2 regions of the Phosphitispora fastidiosa genome follow, and region 1 is predicted to be linked to the other one. Evidence: riboswitches for the same ligand, from Rfam matches in the RefSeq annotation. Region 1 holds a riboswitch; the other holds the start of a gene.
What was found. A riboswitch is a leader RNA that binds a small molecule or an ion and turns the genes downstream of it on or off. The one in region 1 is predicted to bind glycine.
Positions count from the first base shown of each region.

Region 2: linked by a shared signal. The riboswitch ahead of serC (3-phosphoserine/phosphohydroxythreonine transaminase) and the one ahead of gcvPA (aminomethyl-transferring glycine dehydrogenase subunit GcvPA) in region 1 are both predicted to bind glycine.

Region 1 covers NZ_JAHHUL010000002.1:165,395-171,988, reverse strand. Annotated here, with positions in the region: glycine riboswitch at 110-214, shown strand; glycine riboswitch at 218-305, shown strand; gene gcvPA (aminomethyl-transferring glycine dehydrogenase subunit GcvPA) at 715-2,112, shown strand; gene gcvPB (aminomethyl-transferring glycine dehydrogenase subunit GcvPB) at 2,135-3,691, shown strand; gene Ga0451573_RS03210 (ATP-NAD kinase family protein) at 3,798-4,916, shown strand; gene Ga0451573_RS03205 (APC family permease) at 4,931-6,361, shown strand; gene Ga0451573_RS03200 (MFS transporter) at 6,392-6,594, shown strand, end outside.
Region 2 covers NZ_JAHHUL010000013.1:63,184-69,777, reverse strand. Annotated here, with positions in the region: tRNA gene Ga0451573_RS12410 (tRNA-Arg) at 79-155, opposite strand; tRNA gene Ga0451573_RS12405 (tRNA-Ser) at 162-255, opposite strand; tRNA gene Ga0451573_RS12400 (tRNA-Ser) at 271-360, opposite strand; gene serS (serine--tRNA ligase) at 422-1,693, opposite strand; gene serA (phosphoglycerate dehydrogenase) at 1,928-3,514, opposite strand; gene serC (3-phosphoserine/phosphohydroxythreonine transaminase) at 3,543-4,631, opposite strand; T-box leader at 4,796-5,004, opposite strand; glycine riboswitch at 5,123-5,215, opposite strand; gene pdxT (pyridoxal 5'-phosphate synthase glutaminase subunit PdxT) at 5,373-5,957, opposite strand; gene pdxS (pyridoxal 5'-phosphate synthase lyase subunit PdxS) at 5,965-6,594, opposite strand, start outside.

The sequences.
Region 1 (6,594 bases):
TAAACAGCCATTAGCGGTTGTTTACCCTGTTCTTTTTTGTTTTGTCATGGGAAACATTCTTATGCAGGGAGTTAACAGGACGTAACCAAAGAAAAAATAATAAGGACGGATGAAGGCTGCGGGAGAGACCTTATTTTGAAGGCGCCGAAGGAGCAAGAGGTGGTATGGCTGTACCGGCCTTGAAACTCTCAGGTAAAAGTACTGCAGCCGGACGAGACTCTGGAGAGTTTCTAAGTTGAAGAACTTAGGACACCAAAGGTGATAACTTCAATGAAGAAGTGAATCTCTCAGGTTAAAGGACAGAGCAAACAGCAAAGTGCTGTTTGCTCTGTCCTTTTTATTTTTGCCCGCCGTTTAACGATACTTTGCATAAATCGACCGGAATAACAAAAATTGTCTCATATTTCATTTGATAATACGATGAATAGTGTTGTAAAATAAGAATACTAACTGTACAAATTATCATAAAATTATTTAAACACAGATACTGAAATCACTTCAACATTCTTCAATAATTATATGAGGAGGTGAGCCCTGCATATTTGGCTACACGAATTTTTCTGTATAAGCAGTAAATTCAGCAAAAGGTATTCCGACATCTGGGGGATTGCTACCAAGTGATGGGGGGTGGGAGTAAAAACATCTGACTAAAAGGTAACATTCCTAATATGATGACTATCAAACAGTAATAATTAATAAAAGGAGGAACGATACATGAGCAAACCGGTCTATCCTTACATACCGAACTCGGTACCGGAAGAGAAAACAAAACTGCTGAAAGAAATAGGTATTGACAGTGTTGAAGAAATTTTTAAGGAGATTCCCGATCATCTGAGATTTAAAGGGAAAATGAATATTCCCGAGCCCTTTCTTTCCGAATATGAATTGAGGAGACACGTTGAAGGGTTACTCGCAAAAAACAAGTCCTGCAAGGAATATACCAACTTCCTTGGTGCAGGTACATGGCAGCATTATGTTCCGTCTGTGGTTGATGAAATCATAACCCGTGATGAGTTTCTTACTGCTTATGTAGTAGGAGATGCTCAGGGGGACCACGGAAAGTGGCAGGCGCTTTTTGAAAGTGCCAGTATGATAGGTGAAATGACTGGTTTTGAGGCAGTCAATAAGCCTACTTATGATTGGGCAAATGCTATTGCCATTGCCTGCCGTATGGCTGCGAGGATGACAGGACGCAGGGAAATCCTCGTTGCCGGAAACATGAGTCCTGGCAGACTGTCGGTAGTCAAAAACTACTGCAAACCTGAAATTAAAGTTGAGAAAATAAAGTATGACAAAGATACAGGTCTTTTGGATCTTACTGATTTAAAAGCAAAGATATCTTCCAATACTGCAGCTGTTTATTTCGAAAACCCGTCTTACCTGGGCTTCATTGAAACTCAGGGTGAAGAAATAGCCAAAATTGCCCATGATAACGATGCCGAAGTAATCGCGGGGGTTGACCCCAGTTCCCTTGGTGTCCTGGCAGCTCCTGCTGATTATGGCGCTGACTTTGCTGTTGGTGATTATCAGCCGCTAGGTCTTCATATGCAGTGGGGCGGCGGCCTGGCCGGCTTTATCTGCACCCGGGATGACAAGAGGTATGTGGCCGAATATCCGGGTCTGCTTTATGGGATAACAACTTCGGTGCAAGAAGGGGAATACAGTTTCGGTGAAGTGTTCTATGAAAGAACTTCTTATGCATCAAGGGAAAAAGGCAAGGACTTTATCGGGACAACTACCGCACTATGGGGTATTGCCGCAGGTGTCTACATGGCTCTGATGGGACCACAGGGTTTCAGGGACCTCGGTGAGGGAATCATGCAGCGGGTTAAGTATGCTCAAGGCCTGCTTTCAAATATCAAAGGTATCAAGGTTCCTGTTCTTAAGTCACCCAGCTTCAAGGAGTTTGTGGTTAACTTTGATGGCATCGGCAAGACTGTTGCCGAGATCAATAAAGCCTTACTGGAGCATAAAATATTCGGCGGCAAGGACCTCAGCCAGGAGTTCCCTGAGTATGGGCAGAGTGCATTGTACTGCATAACTGAAATCCATACCAAGGAAGATATTAAGAAACTGGCTCTGGCCTTGGAGCAAGTTATCCAGGGACTATAATTACACAGAAAGGGTGAAAAATATGGGTGTTGTTAGATTAAAGAAAGACTATCATGAAGCCCGCTGGTGCGAGCCTATCATATATGAACTATCCACTCCCGGACAGAGAGGGATACTGGTTCCTATGCCCGATGATGAAATTAAAGAGTCTGCCGGTGATGTCCTGTCCGACATTCCTGCCGGCATGCGCAGGAAGGAACTTAATCTTCCTGAAATGGATCAGAAACATGTGTTACAGCATTATGTACGTCTGACCCAGGAAACCCTGGGGGCAAACTTCACTAATGATATCAGTGAAGGTACCTGTACCATGAAATATAACCCGCGTGTTAACGAAGATCTGGCAGCACATCCGAACTTTGCGGAACTTCATCCCTGCCAGGACGAGGATACTGTTCAGGGTATTATGGAAATTTATTATAAGTTTGAGCAGATAATCAAAGAAATATCAGGTATGGACCGGGTTACCTTCCAACCCGGAGGAGGTAACCACGCTGTATATACCGCAGCCAGTATTGTCAGGGCTTATTGGGAGTCCAAGGGCGAACTGGACAAGCGGGATGAGATTATAACCACTATTTACTCACATCCCTGTGATGCTGCTACTCCTGCCACTGCCGGCTTTAAAGTTATCACACTCTACCCTGACAAAGACGGCTTTCCAGATATTGAAGCATTAAAAGCCGCTGTTTCGGAAAGGACAGCTGCCATATTTATGACCAACCCCGAGGACATCGGTCTTTATAACCCCAGGGTTGATGAATTTGTTAAGATTGTCCACGCGGCAGGCGGAATATGCTTCTATGACCAGGCTAATGCCAACGCCTTCCTGGGTGTTGCCAGAGCCAGAGAAGCCGGGTTTGACATGTGTCACTTTAATGTACACAAAACCTTCGGTACACCGCACGGTTCCAGTGGACCGGCTAATGGTGCGCTCTGCTGTAAGGAGGAATTTGCCAAGTTTATGCCTGTACCTACAGTAGGATTTGATGGCAAGAAATATTTCCTGGATTATGATCATCCGGAGAGCTTCGGCAAGGTCAGAGATTTTTGGGGTACTGCAGGGGTTATTTTAAAGGCTTATGCCTGGACTATGAACCTGGGTGCAGATGGCTTGAGAGAGTGTGCTGACATATCTGTGCTTAACAACAACTATTTAGAGAAAAAACTGCTCACAATACCCGGATTGTCTGAATGCTACCAAGGCAACGGATACCGCAGGCAGGAACAGGTGCGCTACTCTTGGGAAAAACTCAAGGAAGATACCGGTGTGGGCACAACTGAAGTTAACTACCGTGCAGTTGATTATGGTATCCCACATTATTGGTTCAGCCACCATCCATGGGAGATTCCCGAACCGATGACTCTTGAGCCATGTGAGTCATACTCTGTGGATGACCTTGATGAGTACTATGAAGTTCTCAAACAAATTAGCAAGGAGGCTTATGAAACTCCTGAGCTTGTGATAAACGCACCTCATAAGGCTTCCGGTCATAAGAGAAATGATGAAGCAGCTTTAGATGATCCTGAAAAATGGGCGACAACATGGAAGGCTTACCTTAGAAAGCACAGGAAGTAAAGGAAGGTCATTATTGTGTTCCGCATTCATCCGGAATGCGGAACACATAAAACCTTTGGACTTCTATTGAAGCAAATATGTTTACTGCTAGGTGGTGTGATAGAATTTGAAAAAAAAGCTGGGGTTAATAGTTAACCCGGTAGCCGGTGTGGGAGGAAGAGTCGGACTCAAAGGCAGTGACGGTGAAGAAATATTAAAAAAAGCTTTGGAACTGGGGGCTACCCCAGAATCACCCAGACGGGCGATGGATGCTCTGGAACGACTTGCAGTAATAAAAGATGAAATTGATATAATTACCTACCCTCACGAAATGGGTGAGCAGGAAGCCAGAGATTGCGGCTTTGAACCTGAAGTACTCGGTTCAATTCAGCCAGGGAAAACCGGTGCCAAAGATACTATAGATGCCGCCAAAACTTTAGCGGCAATGAACGCCGATCTGATTTTGTTTGCGGGAGGTGATGGAACAGCCAGAAATATTTATGATGCCATAGGTAATACCAACGTACCGGTAATTGGTATTCCTGCCGGGGTCAAGATTCATTCAGCCGTATATGCAACTAATTCGAGAAATGCCGGTGAAGTAGCTCTAATGTATCTGCAGGGTAAAATTAAAAAAGTTCATGATGCAGAAGTAATGGATATTGATGAAGCTGCGTTCAGAGAAGGAAGAGTTACCGCAAAACTATACGGCTATCTTAAAGTGCCTCATGAAGCCAAACTGGTTCAGGGGTTGAAATCCGGAAGAACTGAAGGAGAAGCAACAGCTCTAAATTATATTGCAGATGATGTTATAGAGAACATGGCAGAAGATATTGTATATGTTATTGGTCCGGGAACCACAACCAGGGCGGTAATGCAAAAGCTGGGATTACAAAATACTTTATTGGGTGTAGATGTGATCATGAACAAAAAAGTATTGGCCAATGATGTAACAGAATCACGGCTGTTAGAATTAACCAAAGGTAAAAGAACCAAGATTGTAGTTACCATAATAGGCGGCCAGGGCTATATCTTCGGTAGAGGCAACCAACAAATCAGCCCAAGAGTGCTGAAAGAAGTGGGTAAAGACAACATTATCGTGATAGCCCCACAAAGCAAACTTACAGCATTAGGCGGTAATCCTTTGTTGATTGATACCGGAAACTATGAGGTTAACAACATGTTGAGTGGTTACTACAAGGTAGTAATCGGTTTAGAAAGAACAATGATGCGAAAGGCAGAATAAAAGGAGGTTAATCTATGTCAGTTGGAACACAACAGAAGATTAGCGCTGAACAGGAATTAGAAAAGTTTGGATATCATCAGGAACTAAAAAGGTCTCTTTCTTTCTGGGAATTAACGGCATTTGGTATTAACTATATGATTCCTATTGCACCTGCTATCATTTTCGGTTACTTGGTTCAGATTTCCGGAGGAACAGTTTCCCTACCATACATGTTAGCCGGTATTGCTATGATTTTCACGGCTATGAGCTATTCAGTTATGGTTAAAAACTATCCTCTGGCCGGTTCGATTTACAATTATGTATCCCGTGGCTGGAATCCACATATTGGATTCCTGTCTGGATGGGTGCTTATTTTAGATTACATACTTATTCCGACAGTTACATCGATGAGCGCTTCTCTCTATATTATGCAGTTTTTCCCTCAAGTCCCTTATGCAGTATGGTTGTTGGTTTTTGCTGTCAGTATGGGTCTTCTGAACCTCTTTGGTGTTGAACTGATGGCTAAACTGGGTCTGTGGATGGTTGCTATCGGTGAATTTGTAGTCTTCACCGGATTCGCAGTCTGGGGTTATGCCATAGCAGTAAATGGAGTTGGTACCGGAACTCTGTTCAGTTCCATACCGTTCCAGTTCACCAGTGTAAGCGCATTGGCAACGGCCACATCGGTAGCAGTATTGAGCTACCTTGGATTTGACGCCATTACCACACTGGCAGAAGAAACTAACAATCCCAAGAAAGATGTTCCCAAAGCTATCTATGCATCTGTTATTATTGGGATGTTTACTATGTTTGTGACAGGTTACCTTGGCATGCTGGTTATTCCCAACTGGCAGGAATTTATTAGTCAGCCGGGCTGGGCTGATACCGCCCTGTTCCACGTTGCTGAATTGACCGGCGGTCGTTGGTTCACAATTTTCTATACTGCCGGATTCGTACTTGCCATGGGTGTATTTAACGTCGTTGCCACTGCAGCCGGTGCGCGCCTGCTCTATGGTATGGGACGTGATAATATGCTGCCCAAGAGCATCTTTGCAAAAATTAACAAAAAGTATCAGACCCCTCATTATAATATCATCATTATTGTTATCCTCGAATATGCTCTCGGTATTTTCTTAACCGTTGATAAAATTACAAACCTTATCAATTACGGCGCTCTCGGAGGGTTTGCCGCTCTTAACATTGGAGTTATCTGGCTCTATTATGTTAAGAAGAAAGGTAATTCTCCCGAGAAACTGGGCGAAACTCCTAACTGGTCACCTGAAGGCGGTTATCACATCAGGTATTTCCTGGCGCCTTTGCTTGGTTTCCTGATTGTCGCCTGGGTCTTCAGCAGCATGGATCGTACCGCCCTGCTGGTTGGTACAGTATGGCTGGTAATTGGTATAGTCTATGAGTTTATCAAGACAAAAGGCTGGAAGGAACTGCCGCCGCAATTGGAACTCTAATATTCGCCGGGTATAAGATGTTACCCACTAATGAATTTAGGTAAGATTCAGGCTATAGCCCCCCTAGCCTATTGTTTCAGGGGCGTGGGGGGCTATTTTCCTAAAATAAGGCAGCCATATATAGCCACCACAATTACTTTTACTCTGACAGTCCCAGTATATATGGCATTAAATCATTCCTGGGGACTGACGCTCTCGACAAGCGGTGTTTATGTAGCAGCAATAGCAGTGGC
Region 2 (6,594 bases), on a different contig from region 1:
ATCTTCATATAAAATAAAACTGCATTCCGGTATTCCAAATGTAAAACTACATTTCGGAATTTCACACCAAGATTTAAGTGGCGCGCCCGACAGGATTCGAACCTGTGACCTTCTGATTCGTAGTCAGACACTCTATCCAACTGAGCTACGGGCGCATGACATGGCGGAGAGAGTGGGATTCGAACCCACGATACAGGTTTTGCCCGTATAATCGCTTAGCAGGCGATCGCCTTCGACCTACTCGGCCATCTCTCCATATTGTGCATTTTATGGCGGAGGAGGTGGGATTCGAACCCACGGAACCCGTAAGAGTTCAACGGTTTTCAAGACCGCCTCCTTAAACCGCTCGGACACCCCTCCGTCCGATACATTCAAGAGTATAACATAGAAAAAAACTGTTGTCAACCAAAGCATTCTGCTACTATTTGGTGATTTTTTCAACACCCATGTAGGGCCTTAAAACCTCCGGTATGAGTACACTGCCGTCCTCCTGTTGGTAGTTCTCCAGGATGGCGGCTACCGTCCTTCCAGCAGCCAATCCAGACCCATTGAGGGTATGCACATATTCGGGCTTTGCCTTAGGCTCCCTCCGGAATCTTATCTGTGCCCTTCTGGCCTGGTAATCCTCAAAATTACTGCAGGATGATATCTCCCGGTACGTCCCGTAGCTAGGCAGCCATACCTCGATATCGTAAGTCTTGGCCGAACTGAATCCCAGGTCGCCGGTACAGAGGCAGACCACCCGATAAGGAAGCTCCAGGAGCTGCAGCACCTTTTCTGCATTTGCAGTCAGCTTCTCCAGTTCATCATAGGAATCTTCAGGCCTGCAGAACTTCACCAACTCCACTTTGTTGAACTGGTGCTGTCTGATGAGCCCCCTGGTATCACGCCCATGAGCCCCGGCCTCAGCCCGGAAACACGCGCTGTATGCACAGTGATATACAGGAAGTTTCGCTCCATCAAGAATCTCATCCCTGTATAGGTTAGTAACCGGTACTTCTGCAGTGGGAATCAAAAAGTAGTCTACATTGTCAATCCTGAAGGCATCCTCTTCAAATTTGGGAAGCTGGCCGGTCCCGGTCATACTGTCCCTGTTGACCATAAATGGAGGAAAAATCTCCGTATACCCATGCTGACGGGTATGCAGATCAAGCATAAAGTTTATCACTGCCCGCTCCAGCCGGGCTCCCAGATCTTTATAAAAGGTAAACCGGGCTCCGGTTACCTTGGCGGCGCGTTCAAAATCCAGAATCTGCAGGTTCTCGCCAATATCCCAGTGGGCCAGGGGTTCAAAATCGAATTTTCCGGGGTCACCCCATTTTCTAACCTCACAGTTATCTTCTTCACAGGTTCCAACCGGCACATTTTCATTTGGTATATTAGGAATTGTGAGCAGAGTATAGCAAAGTTTCTCCTCTACCACCCTTAACTCTTCGTCCATTTCCTTTATCTGCTGGGATACCTGTCTCATATTAAGTATCATGTCCTCAGCATCTTTTCCCTGCTTCTTAAGCATGCCAATTTCCTCGGACACGGTATTGCGCTGGTTCTTTAAATGTTCCACTTCAACGAGTTTCTTGCGCCTCTGATCCTCCAATTCAAGAAACTTGTCCAGTCCGACAACTTGTCCGCGTTTTTTTAAGGCTTCCTTGACTTTGTCGGGATTGCTTCGAACAAATTTTAAATCTAACACTCTATGCGCCCCCTGAACATTAGTACGAAATAAAACCTCTCATCTCTGACAGAAATTCTATCAGGGATGAGAGGTACATCCCGCTGTCATCGGGAAAACTGCATTTTTCCCTGTTTTTTAATTATACTATATAGATACCTGTTTTTCAAACACTCGTACATATCTTTACCAACTTCTGACAAGCTTATTCAACACTATGCCGGTATATCAAACATTTTTGCAGGCAACTACTTGTTAAAGGGTGACCATTTTTACGTCATAAACACCATTAACCTTGGCGATTTCAGCCACAGTAGCATCAGGCAGAGCTGCATCAACTTCCAGGATCATAATAGCCCTGCCGCCAACTACCTTGCGGCCCACCTGCATTCCGGCAATATTAATATCATGTTCACCAATCAGGTTGGCAACCGGTCCGATTATCTTCGGTTTATCCTGATGCGGCACTACCAGGATATTCCCTGCAGGAACAACATTAATCCGGTAGCCGTCAATCATAACAATCCTGGGGTCATCATCGCCAAACAGGGTTCCCGATACCTCCTTGACGCAATCAGCTTCTACCTTAACGGAAATATATGCCTTATAGTCACCGGCCTCGGCAATCTTAGCTTCTTCAACCGCAATGCCTCTTTCTTTTGCCAGAATAGGTGCATTGACAAAATTGACAGAACCGGCTTCTTCCACCATCGGCTCCAGGAATCCCTTAAGGAATGAAGTGGTCAGAGGAGATACCTCTACCTGTGTAAGTTCACCGCTGTATGTTATCTTAATACTCTTAACTGAACCGTTAATCAGCTGTGCCTGCATTTTGCCAATTTTCTCCGCAAGTGTCAGATATGGTTTAATAGCAGCCAAAACGTCCGGCTTAATTGGTGCAAGATTAACCGCATTTTTAGCCATTTCACCTTTAACCAGCACATTTACAAACTCTTCAGCCACATCCAGAGCCACATTAACCTGAGCTTCCTTGGTCGAAGCCCCCAGATGAGGAGCCACAATAACATTATTCAGCTCAAACAGCGGACTCTCGGTGGTAGGTTCAGCTGCCCAAACATCAAGTGCAGCTCCGGCTAATTTACCGCTTTTTACAGCTTCATAAAGGTCTTCTTCATTAACAACGCCGCCGCGCGCCACATTAATTATCCTGGCGCCGTCCTTCATCATAGCAATGGCTGCTTTATTAATCAGATTGAGTGATTCCTTTGTTTTGGGAATATGCAGGGTCAGAAAATCAGACTCTTTAATAACCTCTTCCAGGGACTTAAAGGTAATCCCGTTAGCTGCAGCAGCTTCAGCCGATACCATAGGGTCATAGCCGACCGTCTTCATTTCAAAGGCCTGTGCTCTCTTGGCAACAGCCGTTCCAATTCTGCCTAATCCGATAACTCCCAGAACCTTATTCCTTAATTCAACCCCAAGGTATTCCTTCCGCATCCACTTGCCTTCCTTGAGATCTTTATGGGCCTGGGGAAGATTACGGGCGAGACCCAGCATCAGAGCCAGGGTCTGTTCCGTAGCTGCTATGGTATTCCCATCCGGAGCGTTGACTACAATTAAACCTGCATTAGTGGCCGCAGGGATATCAATATTGTCAACTCCAACGCCGGCACGACCGATTATTTTAAGGTTTTTGGCTGCCGCAACCACCGGTGCAGTGATTTTGGTAGCGCTTCTCACGATAACCCCTTCATATTCGCCAATAATCGCGCACAGCTCTTCCTCGGTCATCTTATTATTATTTACTATAGCCTCAATCCCGCCATCTGACAGGATTTTCACTGCCTTTTCAGAAACATTGTCCAATACTAAAACTTTCATTGATATTCTGTCTCCCCTCTTAATATATTTAAGCCTTTTTATTTTTAAAATCATTCATGAACGCAACCAGCTTTTCACAGCCGGCAACAGGCATGGCATTATAAATGGAAGCCCGGATGCCGCCTACTTCCCGGTGTCCTTTGAGACCTGAAAGACCAATTTTAGCTGCTTCCGCAATAAATTCTTTATCAAGCTCCTCATTTGGCAGCCTGAAGGTAATATTCATCAGTGACCTGCTGGAAGTCTCCGCATGTCCCTTGTAGAACCCACTGCTTTTGTCAATAGCATCATACACGAGACCCGCTTTATGTTCGTTGCGCTGTTCCATAACTTCGAGCCCACCCTGAGCTTTAACCCACTCCAGCATCAGCTTAATCATGTAAATCGTAAATGAAGCAGGGGTGTTATACAAAGAATTGTTTTTCGCATAAATATCATATTTCAACATTGTAGGCAGATCCTGGTTGGATTTTTCAAGCATATCTTCTCTTATTATTACTACTGCTGCTCCAGCAGGGCCCAGGTTCTTCTGTGCTCCGGCGTAAATCAGGGCAAACTTGGAAACATCAATCTTTTTGGAGAGGATATCACTGGACATATCAGCAATCAGGGGGACATCTCCCGTCTCAGGGAAAACCTTCCACTGAGTACCAAAAATCGTGTTGTTAGAAGTTATATGAAGATAAGCAGGATTATCACTCATCTTGATTTCATCAGGATTGGCTACTCTTGCAAAGTTAATTTCCTTGGTGGTTGCAGCAACATGGGCTTCTCCAATTTTGGCCCCTTCTTTATAGGCCTTATTGGCAAAACTACCGGTAATTACATAGTTGCCCGCTTTACCGCCAACCTGGTAGTTCATCGGAATCATATCAAACTGCCCTGTTGCTCCCATACCAATAAATAACACCCGGTAATTTTCGGGAATTCCCATCAATTCCTTGAGCAGCGCTTCCGCACCGACGATTATTTCTTCAAACTGCTTGGAACGATGACTGATCTCCATAACCGACATTCCGGTTCCCTTATAGTTCAGTAGTTCCTTTTGAGCTTCTTCAAGAATTTCTACCGGCAACATAGCCGGACCTGGGTTAAAATTAAATACTCTTTCTGTCATTTCAAAAAACTCTCCCTTCAAATTGTAAATTAGTATGCTTTTAGCACTCATAATTTTTAGTATTTCTGCCCTTAACAAAATTATGTCTTCGGTTCTTTTCCACCCACCTCCTATAACAGGCAAAAAAAGTAATGCCTCCCATCCCAAAGAAAGAATTTCACTTTCTCAGGGACGAGAGGCTATTTCCCGCGGTACCACCCTGGTTGACCGAACAAAACCGGCCCACTTAGAAAATGCAGTAACGGGCATCAACCGGTGAAGCTTAAACGCCTTCCCACTCAGGGGTGGATTCAACATCAGATTTTACCGGTTCACACCTCCCACCGGCTCTCTGCAAAAATCCTCCGTTTACTGTCCCCTTCATAGTGTTTTTCGTATATCCGCATTTAGCGGTTTTGCAGCAAAAAAATCCATCAAAAAAGAGGTCTACCTGACGGCGACCCCTGGAGACACAGAAGAATAAGCTTCTCCTACTTTCGTAGGAAAAACGGCCCCTTCACTCTGTCCTTTTGCCTGAGAGATTCGCCGGAAACCCGGTTTTGCTCCTTCGGCGCTTGCTAACAAGTCTCTCCAGAGGTCTGTCCTGTTACAGTAACATACACATATGGTATACCTGAGAGTTTTGATTCGGTCTGGGACTACCGAACCTTGCCCCTTCGGCGGGTTTCCCCTTCTTCTGTAACAATCATTCAGCCAATATGCTGTTTCAATTTTATATTATATTCTTCTTGTTGAGGATTGTCAACGCAAATTGTGAAATGTTTTACAACAATTCATAAATATCTCATGAACCCTTGTATCATCAGTTAATTCAGGATGAAAAGCTGTTGCCAAAAAATTCTTTTCCCTGGCAAAAACGATCTTCTCATCCACTGTTGCCAGCACTTCCACTCCATCGCTCACCTTCTCTATATAAGGAGCCCGGATGAAAACAGCCCTGAAAGGCTCTTGACCAAGCCCCTCTATTTGAAGGTCGGTTTCAAAACTGTCTACCTGCCTGCCAAAAGCATTACGCTGCACAGTAATGTTCATCATTCCCAAGCGCAATTGACTGCTATTGGCAATTTCCTTTGCCATCACAATCAGGCCGGCACAGGTTCCGAATATAGGCAAACCCTTTACGGCAAGCTCCTTAATCGGCCCGATAAGGTCAAAATCGTTCATCAGCTTCCCAATTGTGGTACTTTCCCCACCTGGAATAATTAACCCATCAATGTTTTCCAACTGTTCCCTTTTCCTTACCTGAATAGTCTCACATCCCAGGCTTTTCAGGGACTTTTCATGTTCAATAAAAGCTCCCTGCAGAGCTAGTACTCCAACCCGCATAATTATCTTACCATCCTCTTTCCTGCATCCGGTCCACATTGGCCAGTGTGGAAATATTAATTCCCACCATCGGCTCTCCTAAATCTTTTGACACTTCTGCCAACATCTGAGGATCATTGTAGTGTGTAGTTGCTGCCACAATAGCCTTAGCCCTCTTCGCAGGGTCTCCTGATTTAAAAATACCTGAACCTACAAAAACACCGTCACAGCCAAGCTGCATCATTAAGGCTGCATCTGCCGGAGTGGCTATCCCACCGGCTGCAAAGTTGACTACCGGCAGCCTGCCCAGCCTGGCCACTTCTACAACCAAATTGTAAGGCGCCCCCATCTCCTTGGCTGCACTCATTAATTCTTCCTCGGGCAGATTCTGCAGCTTACGTATTTCACTCATAACCATGCGCATATGCCGTACGGCTTCCACTACATCGCCGGTTCCCGGTTCCCCTTTGGTACGGATCATTGCAGCCCCTTCTCCGATTCTTCTCAGAGCTTCCCCCAAATTTCTGGCGCCACAGACAAACGGAACCTTAAAAATGTTTTTATTTACATGAAACTGTTCATCTGCAGGTGTCAGAACCTCACTCTCATCAATATAATCAACTCCAAGTGATTCCAAAATCTGCGCCTCAACAAAATG